One region of the Humidesulfovibrio mexicanus genome, then DNA from elsewhere that is predicted to be linked to it. Evidence: predicted binding sites of a transcription regulator. Region 1 holds the regulator's gene; each other region holds the start of a gene.
The links. Region 1 encodes sigma-54, which starts transcription at its own class of promoters, with help from an activator protein. Its sites were predicted from a motif close to CTGGCACGGNNNNTGCTT; they were not measured.

Region 2: a site for sigma-54 is predicted at 6,775-6,792, ahead of flgF (flagellar basal-body rod protein FlgF). Genes of this name have one in related genera too.
Region 3: a site for sigma-54 is predicted at 1,249-1,266, ahead of flgB (flagellar basal body rod protein FlgB). Genes of this name have one in related genera too.

What each region holds. Positions count from the first base shown of each region.
Region 1 covers NZ_FZOC01000001.1:81,895-89,739, forward strand. The annotation lists gene CHB73_RS00470 (PTS sugar transporter subunit IIA) at 1-334, opposite strand, end outside; gene rapZ (RNase adapter RapZ) at 422-1,309, opposite strand; gene CHB73_RS00480 (PTS sugar transporter subunit IIA) at 1,322-1,771, opposite strand; gene hpf (ribosome hibernation-promoting factor, HPF/YfiA family) at 1,774-2,316, opposite strand; gene rpoN (RNA polymerase factor sigma-54) at 2,355-3,800, opposite strand; gene lptB (LPS export ABC transporter ATP-binding protein) at 4,079-4,801, opposite strand; gene CHB73_RS00500 (LptA/OstA family protein) at 4,804-5,685, opposite strand; gene lptC (LPS export ABC transporter periplasmic protein LptC) at 5,682-6,266, opposite strand; gene CHB73_RS00510 (KdsC family phosphatase) at 6,270-6,797, opposite strand; gene kdsA (3-deoxy-8-phosphooctulonate synthase) at 6,790-7,608, opposite strand; gene CHB73_RS00520 (CTP synthase) at 7,610-7,845, opposite strand, start outside.
Region 2 covers NZ_FZOC01000001.1:393,045-400,889, reverse strand. The annotation lists gene CHB73_RS01910 (DHH family phosphoesterase) at 1-457, opposite strand, end outside; gene rbfA (30S ribosome-binding factor RbfA) at 429-773, opposite strand; gene CHB73_RS01900 (DUF503 domain-containing protein) at 770-1,072, opposite strand; gene infB (translation initiation factor IF-2) at 1,134-4,274, opposite strand; gene CHB73_RS01890 (YlxR family protein) at 4,289-4,474, opposite strand; gene nusA (transcription termination factor NusA) at 4,517-5,794, opposite strand; gene CHB73_RS01880 (ribosome maturation factor RimP) at 5,954-6,436, opposite strand; tRNA gene CHB73_RS01875 (tRNA-Gly) at 6,546-6,620, opposite strand; gene flgF (flagellar basal-body rod protein FlgF) at 6,819-7,601, shown strand; gene flgG (flagellar basal-body rod protein FlgG) at 7,631-7,845, shown strand, end outside.
Region 3 covers NZ_FZOC01000004.1:120,083-127,927, forward strand. The annotation lists gene CHB73_RS09480 (IMP cyclohydrolase) at 1-281, opposite strand, end outside; gene CHB73_RS09485 (tetratricopeptide repeat protein) at 441-1,001, opposite strand; gene flgB (flagellar basal body rod protein FlgB) at 1,343-1,753, shown strand; gene flgC (flagellar basal body rod protein FlgC) at 1,754-2,191, shown strand; gene fliE (flagellar hook-basal body complex protein FliE) at 2,214-2,543, shown strand; gene fliF (flagellar basal-body MS-ring/collar protein FliF) at 2,584-4,185, shown strand; gene fliG (flagellar motor switch protein FliG) at 4,190-5,188, shown strand; gene CHB73_RS09515 (FliH/SctL family protein) at 5,175-6,089, shown strand; gene CHB73_RS09520 (FliI/YscN family ATPase) at 6,073-7,395, shown strand; gene CHB73_RS09525 (hypothetical protein) at 7,367-7,845, opposite strand, start outside.

The DNA.
Region 1 (7,845 bases):
GGGCGGCCAAAGCATCCAGGCTTTCCGAACGCGACTGGAGCACCTTGAGCAGCATGGGAAGGTTTACTCCGGCCACAACCTCGACATTGCCGAGCTTGCGCAGAGAAAGACTCAAGGTCGTCGGGGTGCCGCCAAAAAGGTCCGTCAACACCAGCACGCCCATGCCCATTTCCAACTGGGCCAAATCGACCTTCAGTTCCGCAAGAATATCGTCCACCCCGCGCGATTCGAGCACAGAGACCGCGAGGAGCCCCTCTTGGGGGCCGACAATCAACTGCGCCGCACCAAGCAAGGCCGCGCCAAACTCCCCGTGTGTGACAAGAAGCACGCCCACCTGCCGGGCTCCGGGGCGCGCATCGTTGGATTCCGCCATCATACCGCCTGTGTGCGCCATGGTGCGCACCTGTTCTGGAACGAACTGTCAACCAAGGTCGAAGTGCCGGTGCTCCAGGGTGACGCTGTAGCCCGCATCATGCAAAGTGGCATAGGCCAATTCCGCAAGCGCAACGGAACGGTGCCTCCCCCCGGTGCACCCCAGGGCCAGGGCCACGCGGTAGCGTCCTTCGGCCGCATAAAGCGGCAACAGGTAGAGCAAAAAATCAAGGAACCTGGCCTTGAAGGTCCGCCCGGTCTCCGAGTCGAGCACATAGTCCGCCACTGGGGCGTCCTTCCCGGACATGGGCCTAAGCTCGGGGACGAAATATGGGTTTGGCAAAAAACGCAGATCAAAGACAAGGTCCGCCTCGGCCGGTGCGCCGTACTTGAAGCCGAAGCTCATGACGTGCACGCGCATTCCCTGCCCTGCATGTTCCTTGGCGCCGAAACGCTCCTGAATCTGGCGGCGCAAGTCATGGATGGAAAAGCTGCTTGTGTCGAGCACCAGTTCAGCATCGCGCCGAAGAGGCGCAAGCAGGGCGCGCTCCTTGGCCAGGGCCTGCTCAAGCCCTCTTTCGTCGCTCTCCAGAGGATGCGGACGGCGCGTGGTGGCGTATCGGCGCATGATGGCGTCGACCGTGGCTTCCACAAACAGCACCCGAACCACTATGCCCTTTGCGGCAAGCTCCTGCACCGCGTCATTCCATTGGTCAAGAAACTCATGTTGTCGCAAGTCCATGCCCAGGGCGAGTCCCCTGTGTTTGGAGTCCTTGCCGAGAAACAAGGCGACGAGCTTGGGAAGCATGGCTGCGGGAAGACCATCCACGCAAAAATAGCCCAGATCCTCGAACACGTTGAGCGCCGTGCTTTTGCCCGCTCCGGACAGGCCGGTGACCACCACGACCGAGAAGGACTCTGACGGATACTGCGACATGACTGACGGACCTCAGTAAGACTGGAGCAGGCGCAAAAGCCCCTCGCGGTCCTCGGCCTCAAAGAAGTCCTTACGGAACGAATCGTCCTTGATGAGCCGCGAGATGTGCGCAAGGATGCGCAGGTGGATTCCGGTCATCTGCTCTGGCGCAAGAACCAGAAAAAAGATGCTGCACGGCTTGAAGTCCAAGGCCTCAAAATCAACACCATGCAGGCTGCGCCCCACAAGCAGGATGATGTTCGACAGCGTGGGGAGCTTGCCATGCGGAATGGCGACGCCATCGCCAATGCCTGTGGTGCCGAGCCCCTCCCGGTCCAGCAGGACCGAGAGGGCAAGATCGGCATCAAGCTGCGGGTGCCTGGCGGCTACGGCCATGGTCATTTCCCGCAGAACTTCGGGCTTGCTGGTGGCCGCAAGAGCGGGCAGCACCAATTCCCGATCCAGATACTCGTCAAGACGCATTGTTAGTTTCCGGGGTCGATGAGACCGAAGTCTCCGTTCTTGGTCCTGTACAAAACGTTGACGCGGGCGGTTTCCGCATTGCGGAACACCAGAAACTCGAACTTGCGGCTCTCAAGCTGCATGGCCGCTTCATCGACGCTCATGGGCTTGGGCTCGAAGTTGTCGCTTTCCTTGATGGTTGGCGTCCGGCCAGAGCCTTCGTCAGTGAAGCTTATGACATCCATGCGCGCGGCGCGGGGCGTTCCGGCGCGGCGACGCTCCTTGTGGCGTTCGCGCATCTTCTTGAGCTGCGCCTCCAGCTTGTCAAGCACCTGGTCGATGGTCGAGTACATGTCCTCGGACTCTTCGTAGGCCGAAATATGCAGATTGTCCGCCGCAAGAACCACTTCCGCCTTGTGGCGGAACTTCTCCACGGAGAGATTGATCTGGAGTTCGGTCTCTATGGTATCGCCAATGAACTTGGCCATCTTCTCGAAACGGGAAGTGGCGTATTCCTTCAAGTGGTCGGAGGGCTCGAAATTCTTGAAGGCGAAAGAGATGTTCATGCAATACCTCCAGTAGTCTTGATGGCGCGCGGCGCCTGTTAAAACACGTGCTTGCGCTTGGAGGAAGACTCGATGTGCATGGCCGTTCGGTACTTGGCCACTGTTCTCCGTGCTATGTTCACCTCCAGTTTCTGTTTCAGGATTTCGCCGATCTGTTCATCGCTCAACGGTCGTTTTGGGTTTTCCTCGCCGATGAGCTGCTTGATGAGCGCCTTGACGGACTCGGATCCGACCTGAGTGCCGTCGTCAAGGTCCAGCGCACTGTTGAAAAAGAACTTGAGCTCAAAAATGCCGTGGGGGGTCGCCACATACTTGCTGGTGGTGATGCGGCTCACGGTGGACTCATGCATCCCGATGTCCTCCGCGACCTCCTTGAGGATCAACGGCTTGAGCCGGGTCACCCCATGTTCGAAGAAGTCGCGTTGAAAGCGGACGATACTCTCCATCACCTTGTACAAGGTGCGCTGCCGCTGGTAAAGGCTCTTCATCAGCCATTCCGCGCTGCGGACCTTGTCCTGAAAATATTCACGCTCGGCCGTGTTCTTGGCCTTGGCGTTTTCCATGTAGAAGGGGTTGAGCTGAAGGCGGGGGAACCCCTCCTCGTTCAATACGATGACGAAATCCTGCCCGACCTTGTACACGAAGACATCCGGGCTCACATACTGCGGCTCGCCGGAGGAGAAATGCGCTCCGGGCATGGGCTCAAGACTCTGGATCAGGTCGAGATAGTCCTTCAAATCCTCCATGGTGATCTTGAACTTCTTGGTCAACGGCTTGTAGCGGTGCTTCTCAAAATCCTCCAAGTGATCCCGCACGAGAGAAACCAGCACAGGATCCTCGTCGAGGCCCTGGTGCTGCAGCTGGACGAGCAGACACTCCTGCACGCTGCGCGCGGCCACGCCCACCGGATCCAGCCGCTGGATGCGCCGCACTACAGCCTCTATGTCCTCGACGGGACAATCAGGCAGCTGCTCGGCCATTTCCTCGACCGAAGCCTGCAGATATCCGCGGGAATCCAAGTTGCCAATGACGATCTCGCCGATGTCCAGATCCCGATCAGTGAAGTTGGACAAACGCATCTGCCAGGCCAGATGGCCTTCAAGACTCGGCTTGGAGGTCAGCCTGGACTCGAAGGAGAGCCCCTCTTCAGGCACTTCCAGCTCACGCCCAAGCGACTGCTTCGTAACGCTTGAAAACTCTCCGAGATAGTTTTCCCAATCCGCGCTGCGCATGAGGTTTTCGTCCTCCCTGCTCTGCGCGTCCACATGGGCGGCCTCGTAGTCGTCGAGATTGTCTGTGGCAGGTGCCGTGTCCACAACCTCCGGGTCCAATTCCTCAAGGAAGGGGTTTTCCATGAGTTCCTGCTGAATGGACTCAACAAGCTCTAGCCTGGACAGCTGGAGCAGCTTGATAGCCTGCTGCAACTGCGGCGTCATCACCAGTTGCTGCGTCAGCTTGAGTTGTTGGCGGAGCTCAAGACCCATTCACGGACACCATTGCCTTCACGTCGCCAGGGGGGAAACGCCAAAAAAATTATGAAACCTGGATATTCGCTTGCCGCCATGGTGCCACAGGCGTTGGGACTGTGCAAGTTCTTTTTGGTAACTCACCAAATATACGAACCTTTTCATAGCGGAATACATCATATGAAAAAACTGTACCAACCTTCCAGGAATGTGTAAATCCACAATTCCTTGCCCTCGGCTGCTCCCCGTGTTTCGAGAAGCCGAGACAGATCGCAACCGCCTGAAATTACGGGGTGCTACAGACTGAACGATTCGCCCAGGTAGAGCTTTCTGGCCTTGCTGCTCTGCACGATCTCCGAGGGGCTCCCCTCAAGGATGACCATGCCCTCATAGACGAGGTAGGCTCGATCGCAAATATTGAGCGTCTCCCGGACGTTGTGGTCGGATATGAGGATGCCGATGCCCATCCCCTTGAGCACGGAGATGATCTCCTGAATATCGATCACGGCGATGGGGTCGATGCCGGCAAACGGCTCGTCCAAGAGGATGAACTTGGGGTTCACGATAAGCGCGCGGGCGATCTCAAGCCTCCGGCGCTCACCCCCCGAAAGGAACATGGCGGGCTGGTTGGCAAGCTTGGTGATGGTGAACATCTCAAGCAGTTCTTCGGCGCGCGTCTTCCGCTCGGCCCGGGTCATGGGCATCTGCTCAAGAATTACGTCAAGGTTGTGGCGAACCGAGAGTTTCTTGAAAATGGAACTTTCCTGGGGCAGGTAGGAAAGACCGAGCCGAGCACGCTCGTGCAAGGGCATTTCGGTCACGTCCTGCTTGTCCAGAACGACATTTCCCGTGGTGGGATTCACCACGCCCACGAGCATGTAGAAGGTTGTGGTCTTGCCTGCGCCGTTCGGCCCCAGCAGCCCCACAACCTCGCGATCATGGATGGCGAGATTGATGTGGCGCACGACCTCGCGTTCGCCATAGCGCTTTGACAGGTTCGTCGCGATAAGTTCGGCCATGCCTATTTCCTGTCCGAACCTGGGGTAAAAAAGACCGCTTCCACACGCCGTTGCGCGCCACTCAACACTTCGCTGCGCTTTTCGTTCAGATAATACTTGATCACATCGCCGCGTACGGTGTTCTGCCCTTCGCGGAGGATGGGGTTGCCTTCCATGCGCAAAACCCCCTCGTTCACAAAATAGGTAAGCTGAGCACAGGCCCCTTCATTCTTGCCTGCGACAAGGCGCACATCCCCTTCCGCAACAATGCGGTCGATTTTTCCAGCCCCCAGGTCCGTGCCGTTTTCCTTCTGCTGGCTCCCCGGCGTCTTGGCCTTGTCGGCAAAGTAGGCCGTAATCTTGCTGGCCCAGATGGCCATGTCGGCCTGCGCGCCATGCACATTGCCCTGAAAGACAACGGCGTTATCCGTCTGGCTGTACACCATCTTGTCGGAGGTGATCCGAACAGGATCCTGATTTGCATCCTTGGCCGCTTTCACCGGTGGGCTTTGGACGGCGCTGGCTTTGAGCTCACTGCCTGGCTTCACCCCCTGCGACGACTTCCCTTTTGTGCCAGAGGACAATGCCGTGGCGGGATTCTCCGGATGGGGCGTCCCCGGCACGGCGAAACTCGTCGCCTCGGCGTAGCCAATGGCGCGGTTGGGGTCGCGTTTGGGTTCGCTCAAGTCGTACACTGCCAGCCATCCAGATGGTTTGGCGGGCTCAACGCGGACACGAACGCCCTGCTGCAGCACGCGCACCACCTGGGCGCCAGGCTCCGGCTTAAGCCGCACGGCAACTTCTCCTGCGGCCATTTTCACCTCGCCCCCTGTCGTTTGGGCTGAAGCAACGGCAACCAGCGCCAAAAGCGCCGCTACGGCGAGTACGTGGACAAACGGCCTCACGGCTTCTTCTCCTTCTTGAGCCCCTCCAGGGCGGCTGGCGTAAATTCTGCGGCAACGCCTCCCGCGGCGGTAAGCTCCCGTGTCTCCAAATTTATCTCCACCGTTGTGGCATTAACAGTGAAGTCCGGCCGGGTGACAATGACCCGGCCCTTGAAATACGCTTTCTTCATGGCGCCGATGTAGTCGAACACATCGGAACTGAGCGCAAACTGCCCAAACCGGCCAGCGATGTTGTCTCGCAGGGTCACGGTGTTGCCGGACTGATTTATCTCGCCCAGGTCGGACTTGATAAAGACCTCCTCGCGCTCAGGCCCGACATAGGCGAAAAGCTGTGGCCTGATAACCTGCACGATACGCTGGTCCAGGCTATATTCGGCGCTCGTGGCGCGAATGCGCCAGAGTTCCTTGCCATCGCTGCCCTGCACCAACTCCAGATCCTCGGCCAGAACGTCGGGCTCAGCCTTGGTCTGCGGCTTTTCGGCAGGCGCGTCGTGAACGTTGTCCCGCTGCATGTTGACCACAAGGCCGACGACCAGGCCAAGCAGGAAGATCACGATCACGGTGAAAAAAGGCTTGCGCATGCATCATCTCCACTTCTCCCAGGCCGCATCGTACTGTCCGCGGCAGCGCAGGAGGAACATCACGGCCTCGCGTACGGCTCCGTGGCCGCCGGGGCGCGTGGAGACCCATCGGGCCAGGGCCAGGATTTCCGGCTGCGCGTTGAGCACGGCCATGGGCAGCCCCACGGAACGCATAACGCCCGCATCAACCCAATCGTCGCCAAGGTAGGCGACTTCGGCGCGTTCCAGCCCCAGCCGCCCGCAGATGCCATCCACCAACGGCGCCTTGTCCACGTGCCCAGCGTGGTATTCGGCGATGCCGAGCTCGCGAACCCGTTTTTCCACCGCGCCATGGTTCAGGCCAGTGGTGACGGCGACATCCAACCCAAAGGATTGTGCAATTTTGATTCCAAGGCCGTCTTGAACGTTGAAGCGCTTGGAGACACGGCCCTCATGGTCGTAATACAGGCCGCCATCGGTGAGCACTCCGTCAACATCCAGAACAAGGAGCTTGATGCCCGCTCCAAGGCGCGCAATGTCCGCTTCAGACACTGGGCACGCTCCATATGGCGAGCAGACGCTTCAAAAGCGGCTCCAGTTGCGAAAGAGGGAGGCTGTTCGGGCCATCGCACAAGGCGCAGTCCGGATCCGGATGCACCTCCATGAACACGCCCGAAGCACCGGCGGCCACTGCCGCGCTTGCCAGGACGGAGACATATTCGCGCTGTCCGCCCGAACAGCCTCCCTGCCCTCCCGGCAACTGGACGGAATGGGTGGCGTCGAAGACCACCGGCGCGCCGAAGCCCCGCATGATGGGAATCGAGCGCATGTCCACCACAAGATTATTATAGCCGAATGAGGCCCCGCGCTCCGTGAGCCAGAACCGTCCGTTGCCTGTGGAGCGCAACTTTTCGCAGGCGTTTTTCATGTCCCAGGGGGCAAGGAACTGCCCCTTTTTGACGTTGACGATGCGCCCCGTTTCAGCGGCCGCCACAAGCAGATCCGTCTGCCTGCACAAAAAGGCAGGAATCTGCAGCACGTCGGCCACCTCTCCCACGGGCGCAGCCTGTTCCGGCAGATGGATGTCCGTCACCACGGGCAGGCCTGTGGTCTCGCGCACCTCGGCCAGCCACGTGAGCCCCATGTCCAGCCCAGGTCCACGGAAGCTCGTCACCGAGGTCCGATTGGCCTTGTCGAAAGAGCTCTTGAAGACGATGGGCAGCCCCAGTCGCTCCGAGATGGCGGCGAGTTCCTTGGCCACATCAAGTGCCAGCTGGCGGCTTTCGAGCACGCACGGTCCGGCCAGCAGGAACGGCCCGGCCAGGCTTTTGGCGTACAATGCCGCGCTGTCGGTGCAGCTCATGCTACTTTCCCTGCGCGTAGGCGAACCCGGCGGCGATGAATTCGCGGAAGAGCGGATGCGGCTGCATGGGGCGCGACTTGAACTCCGGATGGAACTGGCAGCCCAGGAACCAGGGATGTCCTGGGAGCTCTACGATTTCGACAAGCTCTTCGTCCGGGGATGTGCCGGAGAGCACCAGCCCGGCCTTTTGCAGAGCATCGGCGTACTTTTTGTTGAATTCATACCGATGGCGGTGGC
Region 2 (7,845 bases), 310 kb from region 1:
TGGCTTCGCCGAGCGGTCCGGTAAGGGGGACGCCGAGTTCGTCGGCCAGGTCGGCGATCATTGCGGCCACGGCAGGGTAGGAGTCGTCCACCCAATTGTGCTGACCAAAGCAGGGGTTCCCAAGGTGGTGGTCGATGTTGGCCACCGGGCGGCTGGACATGATCTGGTGCAGCTCCGGTCCCACGCGGCTGGCCGCGCCGCAGTCCAGCACGATGATCCAGTTGGCCTCGGTCCCGCACAGCCCTGTGTGCACCGGTCCAGGCAAGGGCAGCCAGTCGAACTGGTGCGGCAGCCCGGAGGCGTTGAAAAGGCAGAAGGTTTTGCCCAGGCTGTGCAAGATGTGTCCCATGGCCACAGTGGACCCGATGGCGTCTCCGTCCGGGTTCACATGGGCGGCCACCAGAAAGCCGTCGGTCTTCCGAATGAGATCAGCGATCCGCTTGATCGGGCTTGGCATAGACCATGTCCTCAAGAAAATCGTCGTGGGCGAAGCGCAGGTCCGGCAGGGAGCGCATGTTCATACGCCGGGCCAGGCCGGAGCGCAAAAACCCTTTGGCCTTGTTCAAGGCGTCCAGGGCCTGCTTGCGCCGCTCAGCCCCGCCGCCCACCGTGAAGGAGACAAGCGCGATGCTCATGTCGGCGTTGAGCTTGCAGCCGGTCAGGCTCACCAACTCCAGACGCGGATCGGCGACTTCCTCCAGAAGCATGACGGCAAGCTCCTGCATGATCTGGTCGCCCATGCGGATGGAGCGTCTGGTTCCTGAAGCTTTCATTCGAATTCTCCTGCGCTGCTGAACACTTCCGTATCCGCGCGCACCAGCTCCGCAGGGGAGATGGCTTCCACCATGGCCAGGGCCTTGGACAAGCGGCTTTCCACTTTTGCCGTTTCGCCTGAAACGGTCACAACCGCAAGCACCAGCTTCTGATGCGCGTCCTGGGACTCGACCTCGCTGACCGCGACGTTGAAGGTGTTCCTGAGCTTTTGCTTGAGGCTTTGCGCCACCTGCCGCTTGCCCTTGAGCGAACTGTTGCCGTGCAGGCGGAACTCCAGGGTCAGGACGCCGATGATCATACAGCCCTGTCCGCGCGCGCTGGCGGATCGTGACGGTTCCGCCAGCGCGCGAGGTCCGGTTCTAGTCTATGGTGCGGGCGACTTCCTTGGTCTCGAAGGCCTCGATGACGTCGCCGATTTTGATGTCGTTGAAGTTTTCAAGGCCAACGCCGCACTCGTAGCCCTTCAGGACTTCCTTGGCGTCGTCCTTGAAGCGCTTGAGGGAAGAGAGCTGGCCCGTGTAAATGACCACGCCGTCGCGCAGCAGGCGCACCTTGGCCTGCCTGGTGAGCTTGCCGTCCACAACGCCGCAGCCAGCCACAGTGCCCACCTTGGGCACGCTGAAGGTGTTGCGCACCTCGGCCTGGCCCAGGTACACCTCCTGGATGTCCGGCGCGAGCATTCCGCTCATGGCGTCCTTGATCTCGCCCACGAGCTTGTAGATGATGTCGTAGAAGCGGATCTCCACGTGCTCGCTGTCGGCCATGTCCTTGACCTTGGCCGTGGGCCGCACGTTGAAGCCGATGATGATGGCCTGGCTGGCGGTGGCCAGCAGGATGTCGCTCTCGGTGAGTCCGCCGGTGGCGCCGTGCACCACCTGGATTTTCACTTCATCGGTGGAGAGCTTGGTGAGCGCCTCGGTAATGGCCTCAAGGGAGCCCTGCACATCGGCCTTGAGCACGAGGTTCAGGGACTTGGCCTCGCTGGTGGCGCTGGCGGCCAGGAAGCTTTCAAGGGTCAGCTTGCTCTTGCCGACCATGTCCTTCTCGCGCTGCTTGGCGGCGCGGGTCTCGGCGATCTTGCGGGCCACCTTGTCGTCGGCCACCACAACGAACTCGTCACCGGCCTCGGGCACAACGTCGAAGCCCTGGATCTCCACGGGAATGGCTGGGCCGGCCTGCTTGATCTTGCGGCCCTGGTCGTTGAACATGGCGCGCACCTTGCCGTGCACTGTGCCGCAGACGAAGGCGTCGCCGTTTTTCAGCGTGCCTTCCTGGATGAGCACGGTGCCCAGCGGGCCGCGGCCCTTGTCGAGCTTGGCCTCCACGATGTGGCCGCGGGCGGGCTTGGCCGGGTTGGCCTTAAGCTCCAGCACCTCGGCCTGCAGCAGGATCATCTCCAGCAGCTCGTCCAGACCGATGCGCTGTTTGGCCGACACGTTGGCGAAGATGGTGGTGCCGCCCCATTCCTCGGGCACAAGGTCGAACTCGGCCAACTCGCGTTTCACGCGGTCGGGGTTGGAGCCTTCCTTGTCGATTTTGTTCACCGCCACCACGATGGGCACGCCCGCCGCCTTGGCGTGGTTCACGGCTTCGCGGGTCTGGTCCATCACGCCGTCATCGGCCGCGACCACCAGGACCACGATGTCCGTGACCTGGGCGCCGCGGGCGCGCATGGTGGTGAAGGCCTCGTGGCCCGGGGTGTCCAGGAACACCACCTCGCCCCGGTTGGTGGCCACATGGTACGCGCCGATGTGCTGGGTGATGCCGCCTGCCTCGCCAGAGGCGATGCTGGTCTTGCGGATGGCGTCGAGCAAAGAGGTCTTGCCATGGTCCACGTGGCCCATGATGGTGACCACGGGCGGCCGGGGCTTCATATCCTCGGGGGTGTCTGTTGGTGCCGCAGCCAGGAATTCCTGTTCGTCGAAGGAGACGTTCTCCACCTCATGACCGAACTCGGCGGCCAGCAGGGTCGCCGTGTCCATGTCCAGGGCCTGGTTGATGGTGGCCATCATGCCCATGCCGAAGAGCACCTTGATGATCGCCTGGGCTTTGACGCCCATCTGGTGCGCCAGGTCCGAGAGGCGGATGTGCTCGTCGATGCGGATCTTGCGCTTGCCGACCGGCTTGATCTCCTCGCGCTGCTCCTGGCCGCCGCGGCGCTTCTTGTGCCGCGAGCTCTTCAGGCGCATGGGGGCGTCGCCGTCCTCGGAGACGATGGGCGCAGGGGCGAAGCTGGGCTTCTTCTTGGCCGTGGATGGGCCGCTCTTGCGATGGTCTCCGTCGCTGCTGGCGCCACTGCCGGGGAATTCAACAACGCGATGAGGCTTGCGACGGCTGCGGTCGTCGCCTTCCTTCGGAGGGGCGACTGGAGCGCCGGGGCCTCCGGCGGGGCGCTGGCCGTAGCCGCCGGGACCACCGGGGCCGCCAGCGGGACGCTGGCCATAGCCGCCGCCAGGACGGGGCGCTCCGCCAGGTGCGCCGCCGGGTGCGCCATCGCGGCGTTGGCCGTAGCCACCGGCGGGGCCGCCGCCGGGAGTCTGCCGGGGCGTGTAGGGGCGGGCGCCGCCTTCGTGATGGGTTGCGGAGAATTCAGGACGCCGGTTCTGGCTCGCGGCAGGGGGCGTGCTGCCGGGCTCGGGCCGGGAAATGATGCGCACCTGCGGTACGGAAGGAACAACAACTTCGCGCTTGGGTTTGCGTTTCTGGTCCTCGGCCTTCTCCGCTTGGGGCTTTTCGGCCAGCGGGGCTTCAGGCTTGGCCTCGGCTGCGGCGTCCTTGGCAGCGGCTTCGTCCGCGACCACAGGGCGGACTTCCGCCGCAACAGATTCGGCCTGGGGCGCTTCCGGTGCAGACTCGGCAGGCGTGGGCGTTTCAATAGCGGCAGCGGGTTCCGCAGCCGTTTGGGCCACAACGGGAGCTTCGGACGTGGGACTGGGCTCCGTGGGCGGCACGGTTTCGGCAGCGGCCTCGGCGGCTTTCGCTGCGGCGGGCTCTTCGCGATGGATGATGCGCGCCGGGCGGTCGATCACGGGCTCGGCCGGGCGGCGAACCACCTTCGCGGTTTCGCGCGGGGCTTCTGCGGCGGGCTGTTCCTCCGCAGCCTGGGGAGCCGATGCCGTGGCGGGCGTCGCGACCTCGACTGGTTCTTCGGCCACGGGCTCGGCCGCAGGGGCTTCCTCGGACGTGACCAGCTCCGCCTCCTTGGGCGCTACTTGGCGCTTGGACTCGGGCTTGGTCCGCTCTTCGGCTTGCTCCTCGGCGCCATGCCGCGCTGTGCGGCGGCGCACGATGACGCCGGGCTGCACCTCGCGGCGCACGACCTCGGTCTGGGCGGCGGGAGTGCCGCGAAGCGACTGCCTGATGCGGTCGGCCTCGTCATCCTCCAGGGTGCTCATGAAGCTTCTGACCTGGATGTCCATATCCCGCAGATGCTGCAGGATCTCCCGCTGGCCGATACCCAGTTCGGCCGCCAGGTCCTTCACCTTGAGCTTTGTCACCATTCACGTTCCCCTTGTTAGCGCTTCTTCCGCCGGTCCCCGTAGCGGAGAAACCTCTCGCGGCATTCGCCCTGATCGCACACATACAGCCCTCTGCCGGGCATTATTCCCCTGGGGTCGGGCACAAACCCTTCCCCGGTCGCCGCCCGCACATGCCGGAGCAGCTCGGCTTTGGCCCGACGCTGCCTGCAAATGCAGCACATGCGCACAGGGCCCGTGGCCAGTTCGGCCGTCGTCATCGCCGGTTACTCGCCGTCCCCGGCGTTGTCGGTTTCTTCAGCCTCCTGGGGGGCGGCCAGTCCAAGAATGTTGATGGCCGCGCGCATGTCGCGCACCTTCTCGGGCGTCATGCCGGAGATGGTGAGCAACTGCTCCTCGGTGGCGCCGACAAGCTGCGCCGTGGTCTCGAACCCGGCGGAGATGAAGGTCTCCATGGGCACCTCGGCAACGCTGGCCAGCTGGTCCATGCCTTTTTTGTCGGCATTCAGTTCGCCGTAACGGCTCTCGGTGAAGATGTCGATCTTCCAGCCGAGCAGTTGCGCGGCCAGCTTGACGTTCTGCCCCTTGCGGCCAATGGCCAGGGTGAGCTGGTCGTCCGGCACCACAACTTCGAGGGTCTTTTCCTCGTCGTCCACCATGATGCGGCTGATGACTGCGGGAGACAGGGCGTTCTGGGCGTAGACGGCGATGTCCGGGCTCCAGACCACGATGTCGATGCGCTCGCCCTTGAGCTCCTGCACGATGTTCTGGATGCGCGAACCGCGGATGCCCACGCAGGCGCCCACGGGGTCCACGTCGCGGTCGCGGGAGGTGACGGCCACCTTGGCGCGCAGGCCAGGGTCGCGCGCAACGCCCATGATCTTGACCGTACCGTCGTAGACTTCGGGCACCTCGCGGGCGAAGAGCGCGCCCATGTAGTCCGGGTGCGAGCGGGAAACCACGATCTGCGGCCCGCGCGACTCCTTCTGGACCTCGATGATGTATGCCTGGATGCGGTCGCCGCGCTTGTAGCGCTCCCTGGCGATCTGCTCTTCCTTGGGCAAGAGGGCCTCGGTGCGGCCCAGGTTGATGATCCAGCCGGTGCGGTCGCGGCGCTGCACGATGCCGGAGACGATCTCGCCCTTGCGGTCGCGATACTCCTCGTAGATGATCTCCTGCTCGGCGTCGCGCATCCGCTGGATGATGACCTGCTTGGCGCTTTGCGCGGCGATGCGTCCCAGGTCCTCGATCTTGACCTTGAAGCCCATCTCGTCGTCGAGCTGGATGTTGGGATCGTGCTCGCGCGCTTCCTCCAGGGTGATTTCGCTCACGGGGTCGTTGATCTCGCTGACCACGACCTTGAACTGGTACACCTGGATCTCTCCAAGCTCCTCGTTGAAATTCACTTCGATGTCCATCTGCTCGCCGTATTTGCGGGCCACGGAGGACCGCACGGCCTCTTCAAGCGTGTCGATGAGCAGATCGCGGTCGATGCCGCGGTCTTTGCTTATCTGGTCGATGGCCTTCTTCAATTCAGAACTCATGGCGCTCCCTCCGGTGCCGCCGAAGCCGACCCTGACGGGACGGCCGGCGCGAGAATCTGCGTCCGTGCAACAACTGGGGCCGACTGGCGGCCTGCCTTACGGGGCCTGGGGGGGCGGCCCGTCCATAAAATGCTTCAGCCCGGTGATCCGGCCGGGGCGCTAGGCCTTTGTCCGGGGCTCGGGAAATTCGTGTACAAGATGCGCCGACTTCACACGCGGAAAGGCCACCCTCGTCACCTGTCCCGCCTCGTCCACCAGCACATCCTCGCCTTCGATCGCGGCCAGCGGGCCGCGCAGGTGTCTGCGTCCGTCCTGGGGCTCGAAAAGCCGCACATCGACGACCTGTCCCACATACGGGAGCATCTGCCCGGCGTTGAAGAACCGCCGTTCCAGGCCCGGAGAGGACACCTCCAGCACATAGGCCCCCGGCATCACGTCCTCGGCGTCGAACACGACGCCCAGCGCGCGGCTGGCCTTGGCGCAGGTGTCAATGCTCACTCCGTCCTCGGCATCAATATATAAGCGCACCACCATGCGGCTGCCCGCGGAGGCGAACTCCATGCCCCAGAGCGTCACGCCCAGGGGCTCCAGGGCCGGGGCAGCAATTCCGGCAAGCCGTTCAAGCAGGGGATGGTGCGTCATATGTCTAACCGTCTCTTCTTGCGGTTCCGGCACAAATAAAAAAGTGGACCAAAAGGCCCACCATATCTCGGGAACCGGCGAGGTACAGGCGGTCGAATCCTTGAGGCCTTGGAGCGGGTGACGGGGATCGAACCCGCAACACCGAGCTTGGGAAGCTCGTACTCTACCATTGAGCTACACCCGCCCGCACGGCCTATCTATTCGGGCCATAGGGCCTTGTCAACGAAAAAGCTGGTACGGGCAAGCAGTTTTATCTCCATTGCGGAATTCCCGACCGGGGAAGCTCCGGAACGTCGGCGGCCAGACGGCAGGGGAGGGCGCCCGCCGGAGCGATTTTTATGGCGCAGTCCTTGCATGGCTACGGCAAGACCAGGAGGGACCCATGCGCGAAAGCATGTACAGTGCGCTTTTCGGAGCCATGTCCAACGAGATGCGGCTCAACACCATCGCCAATAATCTGGCGAACGTGAACACAACGGGCTTCAAAAAAGACGCCTACGCCTTTCACGACACCTTTCAGCGCTTCGCCCACGACTATCTGCCGGACGACCGGGTCAGCGTGCGTGACAAGGAAATTTGGCCCAGGGCCTACGTCATGGCCCGCCCCAGGCTCTCCAACGAGTATTCCGACCAGAGCCAGGGCGGCCTGCAGGTGACGGGAAATCCCCTGGATCTGGCGCTTGTGGGCAAAGGCTACTTCAAGGTCCGCACCCCAGATGGCGACATGCTGACCCGAAGCGGCAGTTTCCAGCTTGGGGCGGATGGCCAGCTGATTACCGAGCAGGGCTATGAAGTGCTGGGCGATGGGGGCTCCACCGTGACCCTGCCACGGGACAACAAGATCGAGATCGACGCCAACGGCCGCGTGACCGCCGATGGCGTGCAGCTTTCGCAACTGGACCTGGTTGATGTCTCGGACGTCAGGTTTTTGGAGAAGCAGGGCAAGAATCTTTACCGCATCCAGCCCGGCAGCCCGGCGCAGGAGATTCCGGCCGAGGAGATCGCCGTGCAGCAGGGGTATCTGGAGAAGTCCAACGTGGAGATCGTCTCCGAGATGGTCAACATGATGGAGGCCCAGCGCGCTTTCGAGATCAGCCAGAAGCTCATGACCACCACGGACAGCATGGAGTCCCTCGTCATCAACAAGGTCGGCCAGATAAGCTAGGCCGTGCACTTTTCAGGAGGATTCTCGACATGATGCGCTCACTTTGGACAGCCGCCACAGGCATGGTCGCCCAGCAGACCAACATCGACGTCATTTCCAACAACCTGGCCAACGTGAACACCACGGCCTTCAAGAAAAGCCGGGCCGAGTTCGAGGACCTGATGTACCAGACCCTTTCCGTGGCCGGCACGCTCAACGAGTCCGGCGACCGCCTGCCCACGGGCTTTCAGGTGGGCATGGGCGT
Region 3 (7,845 bases), on a different contig from region 1:
AGCTCGTCCAGGGTGAGCAGGTGGCCGGGGTTGTCCTTGTCGGCCAGGATGCCGGCGTGGATGCGCGGATGCAGGGTTTTGACGCGACCGCCCAGGATCTCGGGGAAGCCGGTGACGTCGCTGACGCTGGCGACCTTGAGGCCAGCGGCCACGAGCTTCTTGTGGGTGCCGCCGGTGGAGACGAGCTCCACTCCGCGTTCGGCCAGAAAGGAAGCGAAATCAGCCAGTCCGGACTTGTCGGTGACGGACAGGATGGCCCGTCGTATGGGTAGGAAATTCATGCACAACCTCTCTCTGGTTTCAGAAGTTGTGCCAGAAGATCCGCCCCAAGGCAAGCCGTGGCGGGTGTGGACGACTCCTCCCGGCTTCCTATGCGGCTGCCTGCCCCCGCCCGACCACCGGACGGGGACAGGGAGCCATTAGGGAGGGGAGACCGTTGGTTAGTCGTCGAGCTGCGCGAGCAGTTCCTGCGCCGGGGCGAAGGAGGGATCCGCGGCCACGATCTGTTCCAGCTGGGCCTGGGCCTCGTCCTTGCGGTCAAGGCAGACCAGACAGCCGGCCAGGGAGTAGCGGACCTCGCTCTTGCCGGGGTTGAGGGAGAGGTAGCTCTCCAGGGGCGCAAGGATCTCGCTCAGCCTCTCCAGCTCGTGTCCGAGGCGGATGAGGCTCAACAGCGCGACCATGTTTTCGGGATTCCTGGCCAGGGCGTTCTGGAACAGGTCGAAGGCGTCGTCCTTCAGGCCCTGCTCCATCTTCACCAGGCCCATGCCCGAGAAAGTCTTGTCGTTGGCGTCTATGCCGTGGGCCTTGGAGTACAAGGTCAGGGCGGCGTCCAGATCGCCGCGCTGCACGGCGATGGTGGCCAGGCCCAGGTACGGGTCCGGGTGGACGCCGTTGGATGACGCGGCCTTCTTGTAGTAGTCCTCGGCCTTGTCGAGCTCACCCATGAACAGGTAGCACTCGCCGAGTTCCTTGTTGATCTCGTAATCCAGATGGCTCATGGTTCCCCTCCGTTTTCCCTAGAAACACCCGCGTCTCCGTTGCGGGCGGCAAAAGTTGCGCGGCTCCTGGGAGCCTGCCTCGCATATGCACATGGCGTGCCAATGTGCACTCATCCGATTTCTGGCCCCTTCGCTCCGCCCTGCGGCAACCGCCCCCCCTCGCGCACGCGATTCCACGTTCTTGTTGAAGCGGACGAACAGCACCAACGCAAGGCAGAAAAGTAAATAATTTCAATGAAATTTTGCTTTGGAACGACCTTTGCTATTCCCTGGCAGGCCAGGCGACGCGGTTGCCCGGCCCCGGCCCGGCAAAACCGGCCCAAGACCAGGAGGATAGCGGCATGAAAGGACTGTTTGAGCGGCACTTCGGCGTGGTGGAAAAGGTGCTGGACTTGCGCCTGCAACGTCAAAATGTCGTCATGGCCAACGTCGCCAACGTGAACACCCCCAAGTACAAGGCCCGCAAGCTGGAGTTCGAAGAGGACCTGCAGAAGGCCATGAACATGGACCAGCGCGGCCGCATGACCAGGACGGACGCCAAGCACATGCCCGCGGAGTTCGACGTCAACGGCTTCAACGGCAAGAACTTCGCGGACTGGAAGCCCCGCACCGTGTACGGCGAGGACGTGGTGGATCTGGACAAAGAAATGACCACCATGGCCAAGAACTCCATGATGTACAACGCGTTGTCCGACATCATCGCCAAGAACTTCAGCGGGCTCTCCACGGTCATCCAGGAAGGAGGCAAGTAAATGGACTTCATGAGCGCTCTCGACGTCAGCGCCTCGGGCATGAAGGCCCAGCGCACGTACATGAACGTCATTTCCATGAACCTGGCCAACGTGAAGACCACCCGCACGCCCGAGGGCGGGGCCTATCGCCGCAAGAGCGTGGCCTTTGCCGCCGCGCCAGTGTTCACCCCCTTCGACAAGGCCATGGAGAACGCCGACAACCGCGAGCTCAAGGGCGTCATGGTGCGCGGCATTGTGACCGACAAGCGCCCGCAGAAGCGCGTGCACGAGCCCGGCCACCCAGACGCCGACAAGGACGGCTATGTCACCTACCCGGACATCAACGTGGTGGAGGAAATGGCCAACATGATCACCACCATGCGGTCCTACGAGGCCAACGTCCAGGCCATCCAGGACGTGAAGGCCATGTTCAACAAGGCCCTGCAGATCGCCCGCTAGGCTTACCAGAGGAGTACCCGCCATGATCGTCAAATCCGTTGCCATGCAGGCCTATCAGAACGCGCTCAAGGCCCACCAGGGGGCCCTCACCGGCGAGACCCAAAGCGTCAAGAAATCCGGCGGCGGCGCGCCCGGCGGCTTCATGGAGACGCTCAAGGGCAGCCTGTCCAAGGTCAACGACATGCAGCAGGAAAAGACCGCCCTTGTGGAATCCTTCGCCGCGGGCAAGGACCACAACGTGCACGAGCTCATGATCTCGCTGCAGAAGGCCGGACTGGCCATGAGCATGACCAGCGCCGTGCGCAGCAAGATCCTGGCCAGCTACCAGGAACTGACCAAGATGCAGTTCTAGCCGCCGCCACGCGCCCTGAGAAGAGCAGAGGAGAGAGCACATGCACCCGAAAGTCGCCGAGTATTTCGACAAGGCCAAGAACCTGTGGGCCGCCCGTTCCATGACGCAGCAAATGCTCATCGGCAGCTTGGCCGTATTGCTGGTGGCCGCCTTCGTGGGCGGCATCATCTACATGAACCAGCCCGACTACAAGGTGCTCTACACCAAGCTTTCCAACGAGGACGCGGCCAAGGTGGTGAACCTGCTCAAGGCCAGCAAGGAGCCCTACCGCCTGGAGGACAACGGCCAGACCGTGCTCGTGCAGTCCGAGCGCGTGTACGACCTGCGGCTCAAGGTGGCCAGCGAAGGCAACCTGCACGGCCAGGGCATCGGCTTCGAGATCTTTGACGATGTCAAAATCGGCCAGACCGACTTCGTGCAGCACATCAACTACCAGCGCGCCCTGCAGGGGGAACTCGCCCGCACCATCGCCGAATTTCCCAAGATCGAAAACGCCCGCGTGCACTTGGTGGTGCCCAAGAAAAGCCTCTTCATAGAGGAGCAGACGCAGCCCTCGGCCTCGGTGGTGCTCCAGCTCAAGGAGAAGGACGCCAAGCTCGAACCCAAGGAAGTCCAGGGCATCGTCAATCTGGTGACCATGGCCGTGGAGGGCCTGGACAAGAAGCGCATCACCATCACCGACCAGAACGGCCAGCCCCTCTACCAGCCCGCCGACGAGGACACCGCGGGCATGAACACCACCCAGCTGGAGTTCAAGGCCCAGATGGAGCGCAAGATCGAGCGCCGCATCGAGGAGCTGCTTGCCCCCATCGTCGGCCCCCAGAAGATCATCGCCCGGGTCAACACCGATCTTGATTTCAGCCACAAGACCATCAAGAAGGAGCTGTTCAACCCGGACGGCCAAGTGGTGCGCAGCGAAAGCCGCAGCGAGGAAACCGTTGCCGGCCGCGCCAACCTGGACGGCGCCGCGCCCGAGGCCAATTTCCGCGGCGACGGCTTCACCGGCACGCAAAGCTCCCAGGACTCCAGCCGCGAGACGCGCACCACCAACTACGAGATCAACCGCGAGGAGCAGCAGATCGTCTCCCCCGTGGGCGAGTTGAAGCGCCTGGGAGTTGCTGTTATCGTGGATGGCACGTACACCAAGGACGAGAAGACCGGCCAGACGACCTTCGTGCCGCGCTCCGAGGAGGAGATGACGCGCATAAAGAGCCTGGTGCAAAGTGCGGTGGGCTTCGACGGGGACCGCGGCGACACCATCGAGGTGTCCAACATCGCCTTCGGCTCCACCGACCTGGGCGAAGGCCCCTCGCTGGTGAAGCACTTCCTCGACCTGAGCGGGAAGCTCGGCAAGCCGCTTCTGACCGGCCTGCTCATCTTCCTCTTCCTCATCCTGGTGGTCCGGCCCGTGGTCATGGCCCTTATCCGGCCCAAGGTGGCCGAGGAGGAGGTTGAGGAAGTGGCGAGCCTGCCCAGCACGGACGAACGCCTGGCCATTGAGGAAACCGTGGAGGTTCCCGAGGAGGCCCTGGACACCGCGCGCCGCCTGGAGCTTTTGAAGGGCCAGGCCGTGCAGCTGACAGAGCAGAACATGGAGCAGGCCATACGGCTCTTGAAGTCGTGGGCCAGACAGGAGGCATAAGCGCGTGGCAAGCTTCACCGGGCCCCAGAAAACCGCCATCGTCATGCTCGCCCTGGGCGAGAAGTTCACGGCCGAGGCCTTCAAACGCATGGAGCGGCAAGAGATCGCCCTTGTTTCCAAGGCCATGCTGGACATCGATTCCGTGTCCCGCGACGACGTGATCGACGTGCTGAAGGAGTTCAACGACGCCATCACCTACGGCGCCGAGACCCTCACCGGCGGTGCGGACCAAGTGAAGCGGCTGCTCACCAAGGCCCTGGACTCCGAGACGGCCAAGTACATTCTGGACAGCCTGGAGATCGACACCGGCCCCACCCCCTTCCAGGAGCTTTCCAACGTCAGCCCGCGCATCCTGGCGCAGATCCTCAGAAACGAGCATCCGCAGACCCTGGCGCTCATCCTTGGGCACCTGCACCCGGACCAGGCCGCGGAGCTTTTGTCCAACCTGCCCTCCGGTGTGCGGCCCGAGGTGCTGATGCGCCTGGCCAAGCTGGAGGCCGTGGCCGAGGAAATGCTCCACGAGGTGGACAAGGTGCTGCAGAGCCAGCTCATCGCCATGGGCGGCAAGGAAGGCAAGAAGGTGGGCGGCGTTAGCGCCGTGGCCGAAATCCTCAACGCCGTGGACCGCGCCACGGAAGAGGAAGTGCTCTCCGAGATCGAGGAAGAGAGCCAGCAGATGGCCGACGACATCCGGAACCTCATGTTCGTGTTCGAGGACATCAAGGGCCTGGACGACCGCAGCATCCGCGAACTGTTGAAGGACATCTCCAACGAGGAGTTGACCAAGGCCTTGAAGGGCGCCAGCGACGACCTCAAGGACAAGTTCCTCAAGAACCTGTCCGAGCGCGCCGCGAACATGATCCGCGAGGATCTGGAGATCATGGGCCCGGTGAAGCTCTCCGAGGTGGAGGGCGCCCAGCAGAACATCGTCAAGACGGTGCGCCGCCTCGAAGCCGAGGGCCGCATCGCCATAAGCAGAGGCGGCGGCGATGAATTCATCTAGCACCGAGCAGACGCCCCTGGCCGCGCCCCCGGCTCCGCCCGAAACGGCGGGCCTGGCCGACATGCCAGCCGAAGCCGCCCGCGCCATTCCGGCCGGTCCGCGCTACTCCGGCAGGGTGCTCATGGGCTGCGACTCCCCCGGCCCCGGATTCGTCACCATCCAGGAGATAGAGGGCAAGCGCCACCGTCCCGTGTGGGACGAGGCCACAGAGGCCGAATACATCGACCGCTGCACGCGCAAGGCCGAGGCCCTGGCCCGCGAGATCATCAACCAGGCCATGCACAAGGCCGAAGCCCAGGCCCAGGCCATCCGCGAGACCGAGGAAGCCCGCGTGGCCGCCGCCGTGGCCGAGGCGCAGCACAAGGCCGAGACCGAGGCGCAAGCCCGTCTCGATGCCGAGGTGGACGCCCACGTGCAGGCAATGGACGCGCTCATCTCCGGCATACAGACCCTGGGCCAGGAGGTGTGGGCCGCCCGCCGCAAGGACTTCGCCACCCTGGCCAAGGCCTTTGCCCGCAGGGCGCTTGGCCTGGAGATGGAAACCCGACGCGCCGAAATTCTGGAGCATCTGATGGATGAGGCCTGCGCCCGGCTGGACGCGCACCGCGCATTCACCCTCAAGGTCGCCCCGGAGGATTTCGAACTGGCGCAGACCCTGCTGCAGTCCGTGCAGGCACGGCGACCGGACCTGGGGCAGTGGCAGCTCGCGGCCGACCCCGGCATGACGCTTGGCGGCGTGTGCCTGGAAACGCAGGAAATGCTGGCCGACAACGACCTGGGCAACCGGCTTGCCCTGCTGGAGCCCTACCTGGAACAGCTTTCCCTGCCCGAGGACCTGGCCCAGGCGCGCGCAGAGGCCGCACAGCACGAGAGCGAGGCCCCCGGTGTCCCTGAATCCTGAGGCGGTGTGCCAGGCTTTTGACGAGCTCACCCTCTGTCAAACCTTTGGCAAGGTGACCAAGGTCGTCGGTCTCATCGCCGAAGGCCAGGGAATCCGCCCGCCCGTAGGCTCCGTGTGCCACCTGCTGCCAGAGGACCGCGACTCCACGCCCATTCCGGCGGAGGTGGTGGGCTTCCGCGAGCACTCCTGCCTGCTTATGCCCTATGGCGACCTGCGCGGCATCCGCCCCGGCAGCCTCATCAAGAATTCCGCCGCGCCGCCGCTGTTTCCCGTTGGCCAGGGCCTGCTCGGCCGCACCCTGGACGCCTTCGGCGACGCCATAGACAACAAGGGCATGTTCGCGGCCGAAGGCTACGCGCCGCTCTACCGCGACCCGCCAAATCCCATGGACCGCCCGCGCATCGACCAGCCGCTGGATGTTGGCGTGCGCGCCATAAACGGCCTGCTCACCCTGGCCAAGGGCCAACGCGTGGGCATCATGGCCGGTTCCGGCGTGGGCAAAAGCACGCTCATGGGCATGATGGCCCGCTACACCAAGGCCGACGTCAACGTCATCGGCCTGGTGGGCGAGCGTGGCCGCGAGGTGGTGGAGTTCATCGAGCGCGACCTGGGGCCGGAGGGCATGGCCAAAAGCGTGGTCATCGTGGCGACCTCCGACAAAAGCCCGCTCATCCGGATGCGCGCGGCCTTCGCCGCCACGGCCGTGGCCGAATTTTTCCGCGACCAGGGCAAGGACGTGCTCTTGATGATGGACTCCGTGACGCGCTTCGCCATGGCCGGGCGCGAGGTGGGGCTTGCCGCGGGCGAACCGCCCACGCGCGGCGGCTACACGCCCAGCGTGTTCGCGCTGCTGCCGCAGCTTTTGGAGCGCGCTGGCAAAAGCGCGGTGGGGTCCATCACCGGCGTGTACACCGTGCTGGTGGATGGCGACGACTTCACCGAACCCATCGCCGACGCGGTGCGCTCCATTCTCGACGGGCACATCGTGCTGACGCGCGAACTGGCGGACCAGGCGCATTTCCCGGCCATTGACGTGTTGAAGAGCATCAGCCGTCTGCGCAGCGAGGTGGTAGCGCGCGAGGACATCGAGGCCGGGCGCGCGGTGCTCCGGCTCATGAGCACGTACAAGCGCGTGGAGGACATGGTGAACATCGGGGCGTACCAGAAGGGCGCCAGCCCGGACATCGACCGCGCCATCGCCATGCTCCCGCCCATCAACGCCTTCTTGCAGCAGCACGTGGGCGACAACGAGTCCCTGGACGCCTGCTTCGCCAAGCTCAAGGAGCTGGCCGGGGCGGGGGGGTAGGCCCCTCCCGCCGCGCCCGTTCGCAGGGGTCTCCTACTCCGGCATTGAGAACCCGGACCAGCCGCCCCACCCGCTCCTCGCGTCCTGCGGAACCCTCCCGCAGGGAGTCGAGCCAGCGCGCCTCCAACTCGTCCAGGTCGGCCCCCAGGGCCTCGCGCCAGGGGCGAGCCCCAGAAGTGTGCGAAAGCCGCTGCAGCCGCTTCAAGGCCTCCAGGCCATAGGTGTCGGCCAGATACTTCGCGAACGAGGCCGCCTCGGCATAGGCCCGCAACTGGCGCTGGCGATCAAACGAGCGCAACCTGCCTCCGCCCTCGTCGCGCATCCCCCAGGAGGCATGGCCCGGACCAAGTTCGGCAAGCGGAATGCGCGTGCCGCTGCGGACGGCCGCCCGCACCCAGTCGTCCACATCCTGCCCGCAGGCGGGAAAGCTCATCGGATCGCCCACGCGCT